DNA from 3 places in the Streptomyces sp. WP-1 genome. Region 3 is predicted to be linked to each of the others. Evidence: riboswitches for the same ligand, from Rfam matches in the RefSeq annotation. Region 3 holds a riboswitch; each other region holds the start of a gene.

What was found. A riboswitch is a leader RNA that binds a small molecule or an ion and turns the genes downstream of it on or off. The one in region 3 is predicted to bind cyclic di-AMP.
Region 1: it holds a riboswitch for cyclic di-AMP, as region 3 does, so the genes downstream of both, QHG49_RS18580 (M23 family metallopeptidase) here and QHG49_RS09485 (M23 family metallopeptidase) in region 3, are expected to answer to the same signal.
Region 2: it holds a riboswitch for cyclic di-AMP, as region 3 does, so the genes downstream of both, QHG49_RS20790 (transglycosylase family protein) here and QHG49_RS09485 (M23 family metallopeptidase) in region 3, are expected to answer to the same signal.

Annotation. Positions count from the first base shown of each region.
Region 1 covers NZ_CP123923.1:4,256,711-4,261,770, reverse strand. The annotation lists gene QHG49_RS18585 (aldo/keto reductase) at 1-228, opposite strand, end outside; gene QHG49_RS18580 (M23 family metallopeptidase) at 297-1,358, opposite strand; cyclic di-AMP (ydaO/yuaA leader) riboswitch at 1,371-1,535, opposite strand; tRNA gene QHG49_RS18575 (tRNA-Met) at 1,742-1,815, opposite strand; gene QHG49_RS18570 (dihydrofolate reductase family protein) at 1,862-3,052, opposite strand; partial or broken gene QHG49_RS18565 (signal peptidase II) at 3,085-3,581, opposite strand; gene QHG49_RS18560 (DUF2637 domain-containing protein) at 4,013-4,666, shown strand; gene QHG49_RS18555 (leucine-rich repeat domain-containing protein) at 4,787-5,060, opposite strand, start outside.
Region 2 covers NZ_CP123923.1:4,732,289-4,737,348, reverse strand. The annotation lists gene eno (phosphopyruvate hydratase) at 1-219, opposite strand, end outside; gene QHG49_RS20790 (transglycosylase family protein) at 764-1,480, opposite strand; cyclic di-AMP (ydaO/yuaA leader) riboswitch at 1,485-1,653, opposite strand; gene QHG49_RS20785 (transglycosylase family protein) at 1,831-3,006, opposite strand; gene QHG49_RS20780 (DUF899 family protein) at 3,278-3,961, shown strand; gene QHG49_RS20775 (cytochrome P450) at 3,955-5,060, opposite strand, start outside.
Region 3 covers NZ_CP123923.1:2,244,093-2,249,152, reverse strand. The annotation lists gene QHG49_RS09500 (DNA topoisomerase (ATP-hydrolyzing) subunit A) at 1-161, opposite strand, end outside; gene QHG49_RS09495 (pitrilysin family protein) at 455-1,849, shown strand; gene QHG49_RS09490 (pitrilysin family protein) at 1,867-3,237, shown strand; cyclic di-AMP (ydaO/yuaA leader) riboswitch at 3,464-3,622, shown strand; gene QHG49_RS09485 (M23 family metallopeptidase) at 3,636-4,379, shown strand; gene QHG49_RS09480 (GntR family transcriptional regulator) at 4,580-5,060, shown strand, end outside.

The DNA.
Region 1 (5,060 bases), 2.0 Mb from region 3:
GGCCTTGACCCACTTGCCGATGACGGTCTCGGACTCGCCGCCCTGGTGGCCCTCGACCCAGGCGCTGTAGGAGTCGGCGGTGTCGATGAAGTTGCCGCCCGCGGCCGTGTACGCGTCCAGGACGGCGAAGGAGGTCTGCTCGTCGGCGGTCCAGCCGAAGACGTTGCCGCCCAGGCAGAGCGGGAAGACCTCGAGGTCGGAAGTGCCCAGTGTGCGCAGAGAAGTCATGCTTCACATCAACACCGGCGGCGGATGATCGCATTCCGCCGCCGGTGGGGAGATCCGCGCGGATTCCGTCAGGGGTTGAGGCCCTTGTCGCGCAGCCAGGGCGCGGGGTCGACGGCGGTGGCCTGCCCGTTCGGGTGGACCTCCAGGTGCAGGTGCGGCCCGGTGACATTGCCGGTGGCGCCGACGCGGCCGATGACCTCGCCGGTGGTGACCTTCTGGCCGGCCGAGACATTGATCGAGGACTGGTGGCAGAACCACAGCTCGGTGCCGTCGTCCAGGGTGAGGACGGTGCGGTAGCCGTAGGCGCCGGCCCAGCCGGCCTGGGTGACGGTGCCGCCGTGCACGGCCTTGATCAGGGTGCCGGTGGGGGCGGCGAAGTCGAGACCGGTGTGGTAGCCGGAGGACCACATGGCGCCGGGCTGCCCGAAGGTGCCGGTGATCGTGTACGAGACGACGGGCAGCGTGTACTGCTTGGCCAGCTCGGCCAGCCGCTTGGCCTCGGCCGCCTTCTTGGCCGCGGCCTCCGCCTTCTCCTTGGCGGCGGCGGCCTTGTCGGCGGCCTCCTTCTCCGCCTTGGCGGCCGCGGCGTCGCTCTGCTGCTGGGCGGCGGCGACCATCGCGGCGGTGGCCCTGCTGTCGGCCTGGCCCTGCTGCTGCTCGGCCTGGGCCATGATCCGGTTGCGCAGGGCCTCGCCGGCGCCGCTGTCCTTGGCGCCCTCGGTGGTCCGCCCGAGGTCGGTGAGCGCGGTGGCGGTCTCGGTCCTGGACGCGTCGGTGGAGTCGTCACCGAAGAAGTGTTCGACGGTGGACAGGTGCGGCACCGAGACGTTCGGCATGTCCGGCATCGAGATGGAGACCGGCGGCTTGCCGGTGTCGGCGCCGGCGATGCCGCCCGCGCCGACGGCGGCGATCACACCGACGCCGAGGACGGTGGAGCTGCGGGCGAAGCCGCCGCGCTGCTTGGCGACGCGGTGTCGGCCGCGGACCGGGGCGACGGTCTCCTCGGTGGGGTTCCACTCCTCCCAGGGTCCGTCGTCGTCGAGAGCGGGGCCGGGGCCGGGGCCGAACGACTCGGGTTCGCGCTGAGCGGGCACGAACGGGGTTTCTGGGGCAGGCCGGTTGGACGCCACGGGGGCGCGCTCCTTTCCTTCCTCCGCCTACCGGGTTAGCTGACGGGTTCGGAGCAGGAAGGTCTCCTACGCGCGTATACCGCTCGTGGACTCGTGTGAGTCCGCGGCGGTGTCCGCGTGATTCACCCCAAGGTGGTGGTTCCCCGGTTCCCTTGCGGGATTCGGCGCGTGCGCACGGAGCCGTCGCGGGTGACGGCTGGGACGACCGCGCTGCGTTATCGAACGTTAATAGACCCGGGGGGAACTTTCCAAGCCGTTCGGCTTGATCATTAAACCTGTGCGCAGGGCGGTCGGACAGTCACTACGGGCAACCCCCGTCTCCGGGGTCCGGAAAACACTCAGGGCCGGAATCCATGAACTGGATTCCGGCCCTGAGATATCAGTAGCGGGGACAGGATTTGAACCTGCGACCTCTGGGTTATGAGCCCAGCGAGCTACCGAGCTGCTCCACCCCGCGGCGATGTCTCTACTGTACGCCATCACCAGGGTGGAAAGCACATCGGTTACGACGGGGCCCCGGGTCCGCCCGCCAGATGCCGGTTCGGGGCCTTGGCCAGGGGCTCGTACTCGGGCAGGACGACGACGTCGGCGCCCGCCCCGGTCAGCACCCCCGTGCCGTCGGCCGCCACCACGAACGTGTCCGGCTCGCGCCAGGCGGTCACCACCCGGCGCACCCCCGCCCGCAGGATCAGCTCGGCGCAGGGCGCGGGGCGGGAGGCACGGCGGGCGCAGGGCTCCAGGCTGCTGTAGACGGTGGCGCCGGGCAGCCGGGGGTCGGCGGGGTCGGTCCTGGCGAGCGCCGCCTCCTCCGCGTGCACCACCGGATCCGTGCCCTCCCGGGAGTGGCCGCGGGCCAGCTCGGTGCCGTCGGCGGCGACCACGACCGCGCCGACGCTGAAGGCCGTGTCCGAGGGCGGGCACAGCGCGGCCAGCTCGCAGGCGGTGCGCAGCCAGTGCCGGTCGGCGGCGGTGGGCACCGGGCCGGTGCCGGGCGCGGTGGGCTCGTAGCGCGCCAGGACGACGTCCTCGATCCGGCGGGACTCGACGAGCCGCAGCCGGCCCTCCTGGTAGCGGCCGGGCCCGAACAGCCGCGGGGCGGCCGGATCGCCCACGATCAGCGGGGCGAGGACCAGGTGCAGCTCGTCGGCGAGGCCCTGCTGGAGGAGCTGGGTGTGCACGGTCGCGCCGCCCTCCACCATCAGCCGGCCGATCCCGCGCTCGGCGCGCAGATGCCCGAGCAGGGCCCGCCAGTCCAGCTCCGGGCCGAGCGCGACGACCTCGGCGGCGCCGCCGAGCAGCCGGGCGGCCCGCGCGGCGCCCCGGTCGGTCGTGTAGACGAGCTTGTCGCCGCCGGTGTGCCAGAAGCGGGCCCCGGGGTCGAGGTCGCCGCTGCCCGTGACGGTGACCTTCAGCGGGTACTCCGGCCTGCCCCGCGCGAGCCGCGCCGCGCGCCGCTCGGCCGAGCGGACCAGCAGGCGCGGGTTGTCGGCCCGCAGGGTGCCGGCACCGATCAGCAGGGCGTCGGCCGAGGCCCGCACCGCGTCGACCCGGTCGAAGTCGGCCGGTCCGGACAGCAGCAGCCGCTCCGGGCCGGTGTCGTCCAGGCAGCCGTCGAGGGAGACGGCGGCGGACAGCAGCACGTACGGGTACGGCGCGGACTCGGGGAGGGCTCGCTCGGTGCTCATCTCGCTCATGGTGCTCATCGGCTCCAGTGTGCGGCTCCGGGTCAGCCGGTCTGCTCCTGGGGACGGCGGGCGTCGCCCAGGTCGTGCCCGGTGAGGGACAGGACGACGATCAGCACGCCGCCGCCGGTGATCGCCCAGTCGGCGAGGTCCATGACGCTGAAGTCGCGCACCGAGACGAAGCCGACCACCGCGCCGCGCAGGCCGCCCGGCGAGCGGAAGAGCCGGCCGGTCGGATTGCCGACCGCGCCGCCCGGCAGCAGGCCGAGGGCGACCGCCCAGGGCGTGCTGGCCAGCCGGCGCGACACCCGCACGATGACGGCGGCCACGGCGATCGCGACCAGGGTGACCACGATGGTCGTCGCGCTGCCCATGCCGAAGGCCGCGTCGGGATTGCGCCGGGGTTGCGCCGCACCCGCAGCTCCAGCCAGGACCCGAGCACCGGCACGGGGGCCCGGCCCTCCAGGCCCGCGACCACCGCGGGCCTGCTCCCCGGATCGACGGCGTAGGCGACGGCGGCCACCAGCCACAGCGTCCGCACCCGCCGCCGCGTCGCGCTCCCGTTCGACTCGCTCGGCGCCGCCCTCGTACTCCTCCCCGATTCCCGCCCGGCGTACGGGCCGTCGGGCGGGACGTCACCGTGTTCCCGGAGTCGTTCCCGGGGCCCGGGAAAACGGCATTCGTATTTTCGCCCGTTGCTGTCATAGGACCGCCGAACCCCGCTTTCGAGCTACAGAAGCACCCGAATGCCCCACACCCTCAGCTCCCGAGAGGCTCGTTAGCTGACCGTGGCACGCACTGAGAGGCGCACAGCGCTGAATCTCCACTCGCCGGTCACATTCCGGCTGGAAAACAAGGAAAGCGAGGTGTTCACCGACGGCTGCTCGGATCTTCTTGACGATTTCTTGAAGAGAATCCGTCAGCTGGAGAGTGAGTACCTGCGGGCAATGGTGAGGCTCTAGGACTCAGCCGATGGACAGGATTCACGATGAAGACGTTTTGTGTGACTATGAGTTCAGCACGCTCGAGATGCAGTGGGACCCGGTCGAAGAGCTGGCCCAGATGCTGTCCGGCGCGTCCGCCGCGAATCCCGACCCGGCCCCGCCGCACGGCAGGTCCAGCCACCGGAAAAACCGCCGGCGCATCCGTACCGAGCCCGGATTGCTGCGTGACAATCAGCGCGGTGCGCCCGTCACGCTGCTGATCGCCACCATCTCGGTGTGCGCGTTGTGCATGCTGGGCTGGTCCTTCTCCTATTCCTACGCCCAACTCCGCGCCACCGCTTCCTCCGTACTGCCGATGCGCCTCGCGCAGTGGTGGCCGTTGACGGTGTACGGGCCCTGGCTCGTGGCGGCGCTGTCCATTCTGCGGGCGACGGTACAGAACAGAAGTGCCAGAAGATCGTGGGGAGTTCTGCTGGGCGCCTCCGTGATGGCGGTCGCCCTGTGCGTCTGCCATGCGGCGCATTCCCCGCTTTCCCTGATCATCTTCGGAATTCCGCCGATCACCGCCCTGGTGTGTTTCTGGGAGATCGTCGGCCAGGTCTCCTCCAAGGTGGCCCGACCCCGGCATGCCGCGCACAGCCGCCGCAATCCCAAGGCGCAGGGTCCGTACGACGTCAGGTGAGGGCGCCGGCCCGCCGGGAACACCGGCGGGCCCGGGCGCGGTCACCGGCGGGCGCGGTCACCGGCGGGCGCGGTCACCGGCGGGCCCGGTCGGCGGCGGCAGCGGTCGCCGCGGCCCCCGTCACAGCAGGACGACGCAGCCCCGCCGCTCCAGCTCCGCGGTCAGCGGGGACTCCCGGGGGCAGTCGTTCCAGCGCAGGTCCAGCTTCTCCAGTGCGGGCAGGTCCACGAGCCAGTCGGGCAGCCGGGTGAGCCGGTTGCCGCGCACGTCCAGCTGCCGCAGCAGGGGCAGGCCGGCCAGGCACGGCGGGAGTTCGGGCAGCGCGTTCTCGCGCAGGTCGAGGTGGCGCAGCTCCTTCAGCGCGCCCATGGACGCGGGCAGGTCCGCCAGTTCG
Region 2 (5,060 bases), 2.5 Mb from region 3:
CTCGATGACGGCGAGGACGGCCTTCTCGACACCCTTGCCCAGGTAGCGGTTGGGGTCACCGTCGCGCAGCTCGATGGCCTCGAAGGCGCCGGTGGAGGCGCCGGACGGGACGGCGGCACGACCGGTGCTGCCGTCGTCGAGGCCGACCTCGACCTCGACCGTGGGGTTGCCTCGGGAGTCCAGGATTTCCCGGGCTACGACGACGTCGATGGACGGCACGAGCATCTCCTTCTTGGATGTGACGCTGGAAGTGCGGGGCGGCGGCCGTGCGGCTGCGCCTTGCGACTAGAGCCTAACGGTCCCGGGGTCGCCAGCCACCGACCGACCGTCTGGTGGGCGACGGGGACATGCAGACGGTACCTATTGTTCACCACCGGAACAAAGGGGTTCGCGGATGAGACCTGGCTGAAGGCCGGGAAAACACAAGACCCCACCCCGGCGCATACGGGGGAAACGCGCCGGGGTGGGGGGGGTTGGGGGGACGGGGGGCCGGGGGGCCGGGAGAACCGTGGGGGGGGTGGGTCCCCGGGGGTGAGCCCTAGGGGGTTGGCCCCTGGGGGGCTGGTCCGTGGGGGTTGGCCCCTGGGGGCTGGTCCCTGGGGCCGTTGGGGGGCGGTCACCGGGGGCCGGGTTCTCGGGGCTTGTCGCGGCGGGTCCGCGGTCGCCTCGGAGAGAGGCTCCCGCACCCGTGGGGACGGGGCGGGCCCTTGGGGGCAGGGCATCGGGGGTACGGCACCGGGGGGCCGTACCCCTTCGGGTCGGACTACTTCAGGTGGAGCTGCTGGCCCGGGTAGATCAGGTCGGCGTTGTCCACGATGTCCTTGTTCAGGTCGAACAGCTTCCCCCAGCCGCCGGCCACGTGGTGCGCGGACGCGATGGAGCTGAGGGTGTCGCCCTTGACCACCTTGTACTCGCCGTCACCCTTCTTGACCTTCTTGCCGGTCGGGGTGGTGACGGTCTTGCTCGCGGAGGAGCCGGTGGAGGTGCTCGTGGACTTGCTCGGCGCCGGGGTGGTGCGCTGGGTGGAGCGCGTGGCGGCCTGCTCGTCCGTGGAGCGGGTGGCGGTGCTGTCCGACGGGGTGGTCGTGGAGGCGGAGCCGCCGTACGGGGTGCTGCTCAGACCCGTACCGCAGACCGGCCAGGCGCCCTTGCCCTGCGCCGCGAGAACCTTCTCGGCGACGGTGATCTGCTGCGACTTGCTGGCCTTGTCGGCGGTGGACGCGTAGGCGGTACCGCCGTACGCGGCCCAGGTCGAGGCGGAGAACTGCACACCGCCGTAGTAACCGTTGCCGGTGTTGATGGCCCAGTTGCCGCCGGACTCGCACTGGGCGACCGCGTCCCACTGGGAGGCGGTGGCGGCGGAGGCGGTGCCGGTGGCCATCAGCGGAGCGGCGACAGCGGCACCGGTGACACCGGCGAGCGTGACGACGCGGACGGCCTTGGACGGACGACGGTGCTTGCCCTTGCCGGAAAACAGCATGGAACGATCCCCTCACCGACGCCTGCGAGGTGAGCTGTCGGGTTCGGGCCGGTTGAGTTGCCCGGCCACCCCTCCCGTGGAGGCGTGGCTTCACCCCGAGCCGGTCCGGCATCAACTGCCGGGCCCGGCACTTACCTTGGGTCCCCCGCTCCTGCCTTCGGCGCTTGACGCGACGACTGTTCCCGGGCAGCCGCTGGCAGGATTCGGCGTTGCGGCCGCCGGGGCTCGTGGTGACGAGCGGCCTTGACCGTAGCCACGTGATCCGCGGAATTTCAAAGACGATCAAGGCTTCTGAGACTCATCCCACACTTTCACCAAATCGGACATTTAGCGATCAAGTGGGGCGCCAACTAGCCCTGGTCCGCGTCCGTTTCGTCACCGACTTTCAGGGTCTGACCGGCGGTGATGTGGTTCGGGTCGGCGCCCACGACCTTCTTGTTCGCGGCGTAGAGCGTGTGCCATCCGCCGTTCACGTCAAGGGAGTCGGCGATGACGCTCAGCGAGTCGCCCTGGCGGACGGTGTAGCTGCCCGGCTCGCGGGAGGCGTGGCGGCCGGCGGTCGAGTCGTTCTGCCCGTTTGCCGTGCTTTCGTCCGCGTTGCCGCCGCGGTGACGTCCGCCGGTGAGGGCCCCGGTGTCGACCAGGTTCCAAGAGCCGACGGTCTGCTGGGGGTTGTCCAGGGTGCCGGTGGACGGCGCGGACGGCGTGGAGCCGCCGGTGGGCGCGGACGGCGTGCCCGGGGCGGAGGGGTCCGACGAGGACGGGTCGGACGGGTCCGGGGCGGGGGTGCCCGTGCCGGACGTGCCGGTGCCGGACGTGCCGGTGCCGGACGTGCCGGTGCCGGACGTGCCGGTGTGCTCGCCCGGGTGCGGGCTCGCGTCCTTGCCGGTCTGCTTGCCGGAACCGTGGCTCGGCGAGGCGGAGGGGTCGGACGGGCCGGACGGGTCGGTGGAGTCCTTCCCGGAGCCGGAACCGGTGCTGGAGCCCGTGCCGGAGCCGCTGCCGGTGCCGCCGCCGTCCTGGTCGCCGCTCTGCGTGCCGGACGGGGTGGAGGAGTCGGGCAGGCCGGACGGGTCGGTGGTGCCGTCGCCCTGGCCGCTGTCGCTGCCGCCGCTGCCGCTGACGCCCGGATCGACGTTCACCGAACCGGAGTTCGAGGTCAGTCCGGACAGCAGGGCGCAGGTGGCCCAGGGCGCGGTGCCCTTGTCCTTGAGGATCTTCTCGGCCACGGCGATCTGCTGCGAGCGGCTGGCCTGGTCGGCGGAGGAGGCGTACTGCGTGCCGCCGTACGCGGCCCAGTCGTCCTGGGATATCTGGAGACCGCCGTAGTACCCGTTGCCCGGGTCGGCGCTCCAGGCGCCGCCGCTCTCGCAGTTGGCGACCTTGTCCCAGGTGGTGCCGTCGGCCGCGTGGGCGCTGGCGGCGCCGAGCAGCGGGATGGCGATGGCGGAGCCGGTCACTCCGGCCGCGACGAGGAGGGCCGGAGCCTGACGGGGGCGGCGGTGACGACCGTTCCCGGAGATCATGCGGAAGCCTTTCGTACGACGGCGGGGACCGGCGCGGCGGGTGGTGCCGGTCGCCGCGCTGAGGGGTGAAGGTAGCGGCAGACGATCACTTGTCACAAGTTCATGCCGCGCGGATAACGCGAAGATCACAGAATTGGACGTCCGCCCCTCCGCTCCGTCACGTCCCGTTTCACCCGTCGGGCACGGCGACGCCTCATTCCCGGGGCACACGGCGCCCGGAACCATGGAACCGACCTGATTTCGGGGGGCTGTTCACCCAGGAGGACACAAGATGCGGCACACCCGGTTGCACGGTGAGTCCACGGAGTACCTCGCCGCCCGCGAGGAGCTGCGCCGCGCCGAGATCGAGCTGATGCGCGAGCGCGAACGGGTCGCGGCCCTGCGCCGGGCGCTGCCGCCGGGGGCCGAGGTGGACGACTACGTCTTCCTGGAGGGCCCCGCCGACCTGGACGCGGGCGACGAACCCGTGCGCGAGGTCCGGCTGGGCGAGCTGTTCACCGGCGGCCCCGAGCGGGCCCTGCTCGTCTACCACTTCATGTACGGCAAACGGCAGACCGATCCCTGCCCGATGTGCACCCTGTGGCTCGACGGCTTCGACGGCGTCGCCCACCAGGTCGAGCGGAACGCCGACCTGGTGGTGGTGGCCGCCGCCGACCTGCCCACCCTGCGCCGGCACGCCCGCGCCCGCGGCTGGTCCCGGCTGCGGCTGCTGAGCGCCGGGGACAGCACCTTCAAGTACGACCTGGGCAGCGAGGACGAGGACGGCGTCCAGGACTCGACCGTCTCGGTCTTCACCCGGGACGCGGACGGCACGGTCCGGCACTTCTACTCCGCGCACCCCCGGATGGCCGAGGACATCGACCAGCGCGGCATCGATCTCCTCAACCCCGTCTGGCATCTGCTCGACCTGACGCCGGGCGGCCGGGGCGACTGGTCCGCGGGCCTGGACTACTGAGCGGGCGGGGTGAACTCCACCGGCAGGGTGCGCAGGCCCCGCATGATGAGCCCGCCGCGCCAGCGCAGCTCGTCCGGTTCGGCGGCGAGCCGCAGGTCGGGCAGCCGGGTCAGCAGGGTGGCCAGCGCGGTCTGCCCCTCCAGACGGGCGAGCGGGGCGCCCAGGCAGTAGTGGATGCCGTGTCCGTACCCGAGGTGCTGGTTGTCCCGCCGGCCGAGGTCCAGTGTGTCCGGGTCCGCGAACCGCTCCGGGTCCCGGTCGGCGGCGGCCAGTACGACGAGCACCGGGTCGCCGGGCGCGATGTCCTGGCCGCCGATGGTGAGCGGCTCGGTGGCGAACCGCCAGGTGGCCAGCTCCACCGGGCCGTCGTAGCGCAGCAGTTCCTCCACGCCGGTCGCGAGCAGCTCCTCGTCGCCGCGGGCGAGGGCCGCCTGGAGGCGGTGGCGCTGCTCGGGGTGGGTGAGCAGGGCGTAGGTGCCGTTGCCGATCAGGTTGACGGTGGTCTCGAAGCCGGCGAAGAGAAGGATGAAGGCCATCGCCGCGGCCTCGTTCTCGGTGAGGTGCTCGCCGTGGTCGGAGGCGCGGATGAGGCCGGAGATCAGGTCCTCGCCGGGCGCGGGCTCGGCGGGCAGCGCCTCGCGCTTCTTGTGGATCAGCTCGGCGAGGTAGCCGCGCATCTTCTTCACCGACCGGGCGACACCGCCCCGGGGCCCTCCCCCGTGCCGGATCATCATGCCCGCCCAGTCCCGGAAGTCGTCCTGGTCCTCGCGCGGGACGCCGAGCAGGTCGCAGATGGCGTAGATAGGGAGCGGGAAGGCGAACTCGTGGATGAGGTCGGCCGAGCCGCGCTCGGCGAACCGGTCGATGAGGTCGTCGGTCAGCTCCTGCACCCGGTCCGCGAACTCGGCGACCCGGCGGGGGGTGAACGCCTTGCTGACCAGTCGGCGCAGCCGGGTGTGGTCCGGCGGGTCGATGTTCAGCAGGTGCGTCATCAGCTCGGCCTTGCGCTCGCCGGGGATGCCGGTCTTGCCCTTGGCGTGCTCGGGCTCGTCGTGATGCGCCGGGTTCTTGCTGAGCCGCTGGTCGGCGAGCGCCTGCC
Region 3 (5,060 bases):
GGCTTGAGACCGTCACGGGCGTCCGGCAGGGCGCGCGAGTAGATGACCGAGTACGCGTACTCGAGGTAGGAGCCACGCATCTCGTCCACGACGTCGATGTCGAGGATCTTCTCCTCGTACGAATCGTCGGGCGGCGGGGTCTTCGTGCTGCGGCGGGCCATCGCTGCCGGCTCCTCCTGATCTGATCGCTCGCCTTCGGGGCGCGCACCCTTCGGCTCGCTCGTGCTGAAGCGTCTGACGGATCTGTCGCGGACCATTGTGGACCGGGGCACTGACAACCCGGACCGGCGCCCCGGACGATCACCAGGATCCGGGTGCGAGGCAGGCTACGCGATCCGCTGTCGGCGTACGTGCCGCGGGAACTTCGCCGAGGCCTCGCACGCTTTGCATACAGTGGCAGGAACGGCAGGAAGAACGCGGTTTCACAACCGCCTCCGCTCGCGAAGGGACGTACATGCCCATGGGTCACACGACCACAGCCGAGGCAGGCTCCGGGGGCCTGACAGCGACCGAGCACCGCCTGGCCAACGGTCTGCGCGTGGTGCTCTCCGAGGACCACCTGACCCCCGTGGCGGCGGTCTGCCTCTGGTACGACGTCGGCTCCCGCCACGAGGTCAAGGGACGCACCGGCCTGGCCCACCTCTTCGAGCACCTGATGTTCCAGGGTTCCGGACAGGTCAAGGGCAACGGCCACTTCGAGCTGGTGCAGGGCGCAGGCGGCTCGCTCAACGGCACCACCAGCTTCGAGCGCACCAACTACTTCGAGACCATGCCCGCCCACCAGCTGGAGCTCGCGCTCTGGCTGGAGGCCGACCGCATGGGCTCGCTGCTGACCGCCCTGGACGACGAGTCCATGGAGAACCAGCGCGACGTCGTCAAGAACGAGCGCCGCCAGCGCTACGACAACGTCCCCTACGGCACCGCCTTCGAGAAGCTGACCGCGCTGTCGTACCCCGAGGGCCACCCGTACCACCACACGCCGATCGGCTCCATGGCGGACCTGGACGCGGCCACCCTGGAGGACGCCCGCCAGTTCTTCCGCACCTACTACGCGCCGAACAACGCGGTGCTCTCCGTGGTCGGCGACATCGACCCCGAGCAGACCCTCGCCTGGATCGAGAAGTACTTCGGCTCCATCCCGGGCCACGACGGCAAGCCCGCGCCCCGTGACGGCTCCCTGCCGGAGGTCATCGGCGAGCAGCTGCGCGAGGTCGTCGTCGAGGAGGTCCCGGCGCGCGCCCTGATGGCCGCCTACCGGCTGCCGCAGGACGGCACGCGTGAGTGCGACGCGGCCGACCTCGCCCTGACCGTCCTCGGCGGCGGCGAGTCCTCCCGGCTGTACAACCGGCTGGTGCGGCGCGACCGTACGGCCGTCGCGGCCGGCTTCGGGCTGCTGCGGCTGGCCGGCGCGCCCTCCATGGGCTGGCTGGACGTGAAGACCTCCGGCGACGTCGAGGTGCCGGTCATCGAGACCGCCATCGACGAGGAGCTGGCCCGGTTCGCCGAGGAGGGCCCCACCGCGGAGGAGATGGAGCGCGCCCAGGCCCAGTTGGAGCGCGAGTGGCTGGACCGGCTCGGCACCGTCGCGGGCCGCGCCGACGAACTGTGCCGCTACGCCGTCCTGTTCGGCGACCCGCAGCTCGCCCTGAACGCCGTGCAGCGCATCCTGGAGGTCACCCCCGAGGAGGTCCAGGAGGTCGCCAAGGCCCGGCTGCGCCCCGACAACCGCGCGGTCCTGGTCTACGAGCCGAAGTCCCCGCAGGCCGTCGAGGACGCCGAGGTGCCCGAGGACCCCGAGTCACAGGCCACCGTAGAGGCCGGAAACGAGAACGAGGAGACGGCCAAGTGACCGAGCAGCTCGCCACCATGGACTTCCACCCGCAGCCGCAGGCCGGCGAGGCGAAGCCGTGGGCCTTCCCGGCCCCCGAACGCGGCGCGCTCGACAACGGCCTGACCGTGCTGCGCTGCCACCGTCCCGGCCAGCAGGTCGTGGCCGTCGAGGTGCTCCTGGACGCCCCGCTGGACGCCGAGCCGGCCGGCCTGGACGGCGTCGCCACCATCATGGCGCGCGCCTTCTCCGAGGGCACCGACAAGCACTCCGCCGAGGAGTTCGCCGCCGAGCTGGAGCGCGCGGGCGCCACCCTGGACGCCCACGCCGACCACCCCGGCGTCCGGATCAGCCTGGAGGTCCCCGCCTCGCGCCTGGCCAGGGGCCTCGCCCTGACCGCGGACGCGCTGCGCGCCCCCGCCTTCGCCGAGAGCGAGATCGAGCGGCTGGTCCGCAACCGCCTGGACGAGATCCCGCACGAGCTGGCCAGCCCCGCCCGCCGCGCCGCCAAGGAGCTCTCCAAGGAGCTGTTCCCGGCGACCGCGCGCATGTCCCGGTCGCGCCAGGGCACCGAGGAGACCGTCGAGAAGATCGACGCGGCCGCCGTACGCGCGTTCTACGACCGCCATGTGCGCCCCGCCACCGCCACCGCGGTCGTGGTCGGCGACCTCACCGGCATCGACCTGGACGCGCTGCTCGGCGAGACCCTGGGCGCCTGGACCGGCACCCCGGGCGAGCCCCGCCCCGTGCCCGCGGTGACGGCCGACGACACCGGGCGTGTCGTCATCGTCGACCGGCCCGGCGCCGTCCAGACGCAGCTGCTCATCGGCCGGGTCGGCTCGGACCGGCACGACCGGGTGTGGCCCGCCCAGGTGCTCGGCACCTACTGCCTCGGCGGCACCCTCACCTCCCGCCTGGACCGCGTCCTGCGCGAGGAGAAGGGCTACACCTACGGTGTGCGCGCGTTCGGCCAGGTGCTCCGCTCCGGACCCGACGGCAACGGCGCCTCCATGCTGGCCATCAGCGGCTCCGTGGACACCCCCAACACCGGCCCCGCGCTGGACGACCTGTGGAAGGTGCTGCGCACCCTCGCGGCGGAGGGCCTGACCGACGCCGAGCGGGACGTCGCCGTGCAGAACCTCGTCGGGGTCGCGCCGCTGAAGTACGAGACCGCGGCGGCCGTGGCGGCCACGCTCGCCGACCAGGTGGAGCAGCACCTGCCCGACGACTTCCAGGCGACGCTGTACCGGCAGTTGGCCGCGACGGGCACCGTGGAGGCCACCGCGGCGGTCGTCAACGCCTTCCCGGTGGACCGCCTGGTGACGGTCCTCGTGGGTGACGCCTCGGAGATCAAGGCGCCGGTCGAGGCGCTGGGCATCGGCGAGGTCACCGTGGTGGCGGCCGAGTAACCGCACGCGCCCGCGACCCCCTTGGGGGTGGGGCCCTGACGGCCTACGGGTCGTCAGGGCCCCACTTTGTTCCACTCTCCTCCCCAGATGTCCGGATTAAGGCGGAGGTTGCCCGTCTGCCCTGTGGGATGGCTTACAAAAACCGCGTTCTGTTTGGGGATTGGAAGCCGGTCCGCTTAGCGTCGTCCGGGTTGTCCGTCGGGCAGTGCGCCGCAGCCGCGGCACCGGACAGCCATCGCCGAGTCCCCGGGGCGCGAGCCAGGGGAGCCGGGGACCCACACGTCCCTGGGGTGAATCGGGCGTCCGTGCGCGAGCGCGGGGCCCGTAGGAGACCTTCCTGCTCCGAACCCGTCAGCTAACCCGGTAGGCGAGAGGGAAGGAAAGGAACAGCCACACACATGGCGTTCATTTGCGCCGCCGGGAAGCACCGCAAGCCCGGCCGGGTCAAGCGCACCGCCGCCCAGGCGGCCGGCGTCGCGGCCCTGACGACCACCGGTGTCATCGGCACCCTCGCCGCGTCCCCGGCGCTCGCCGCCGAGCACACCGTCGAGCAGACCGGCCTCACCCCGGTGCTCACCGCCGGCGACGACCTCGCCGAGCACATCGACGCCCAGGCCGTCGCCCAGCAGCGGATCGCCGAGCACGAGGCGGCCGAGAAGGCCGCGGCGGTGCGCGCGAAGGAGGCCCGCGCGGCCAAGGCCCGCGCCGCCCGCGAGGCCGAGCGCAAGCGGCTGAACGCCTTCGTCGCCCCGATCGCGCACTCCTACGTGTCCACGGGCTACAAGGCCAGCAGCTCTCTGTGGTCCTCCGGCTCCCACACCGGTATCGACTTCCACGCGATGACCGGTACCTCCGTGCACGCGGTCGGCGCCGGCACCGTCGTCTCCACCGGCTGGGGCGGGGCGTACGGCAACCAGATCGTGCTCCGCATGGCCGACGGCATGTACACCCAGTACGGCCATCTGTCGTCCATCGGTGTCACGGTGGGCCAGCAGGTCACCGCGGGCGAGCAGATCGGCCTGTCCGGCGCGACCGGCAACGTCACCGGCCCGCATCTGCACTTCGAGGCGCGCACCGGCCCCGACTACGGCTCCGACGTCGACCCCCTCGCCTACCTCCGCGGCCACGGCGTGAACGTCTGACCCACCCGCACGGCATCGAAAGCCCCGGCCCACCCGGCCGGGGCTTTCGCCATTCCCCGGCGGTTCTCCCCGGACCCTGTCCAAAAAATATCCATGGTTCGGGGACCGCCATCGGAAATTCCGGCGCGGTGGAATAGAGTCACGGAAAACACGCGTCCGTCGTCGGTGTCGTGTCGCGGGTATTAAGGCGGAGGTCGGTCATGCGTATTCCGGCGCAATCGGTGTGCACGGCGATCCGGGACGACATCGTCGCCGGCGCCCTCGAACGCGGCGGCCGCCTCACCGAGGAGGTGCTCGCCCGCCGCTACGGCGTCTCCCGTGTCCCCGTGCGCGAGGCCCTGCGCACCCTGGAGGCGGAGGGCTTCGTGGTGACCCGCCGGCACGCGGGCGCCTGCGTGGCCGAACCGACCGAGCAGGAGGCCGCCGACCTGCTGGAGATGCGCCTGCTCCTGGAACCGCTCGGTGCGGCGCGGGCCGCCCGGCGCCGTACCGAGGCCCATCTCAAGGTGCTGCGCGGCCTGGTCCGGCTGGGTCAGGAGCGCGCCAGGAGGGGCGGCAGCGAGGACCTGCGCGCCCTGGACGGCTGGTTCCACGAGACGCTGGCCCAGTCCTGCGGCAGCCCCTCGCTGACCTCGACACTCGTCCAGCTGCGCCACAAGATCGCCTGGATGTACACGGTGG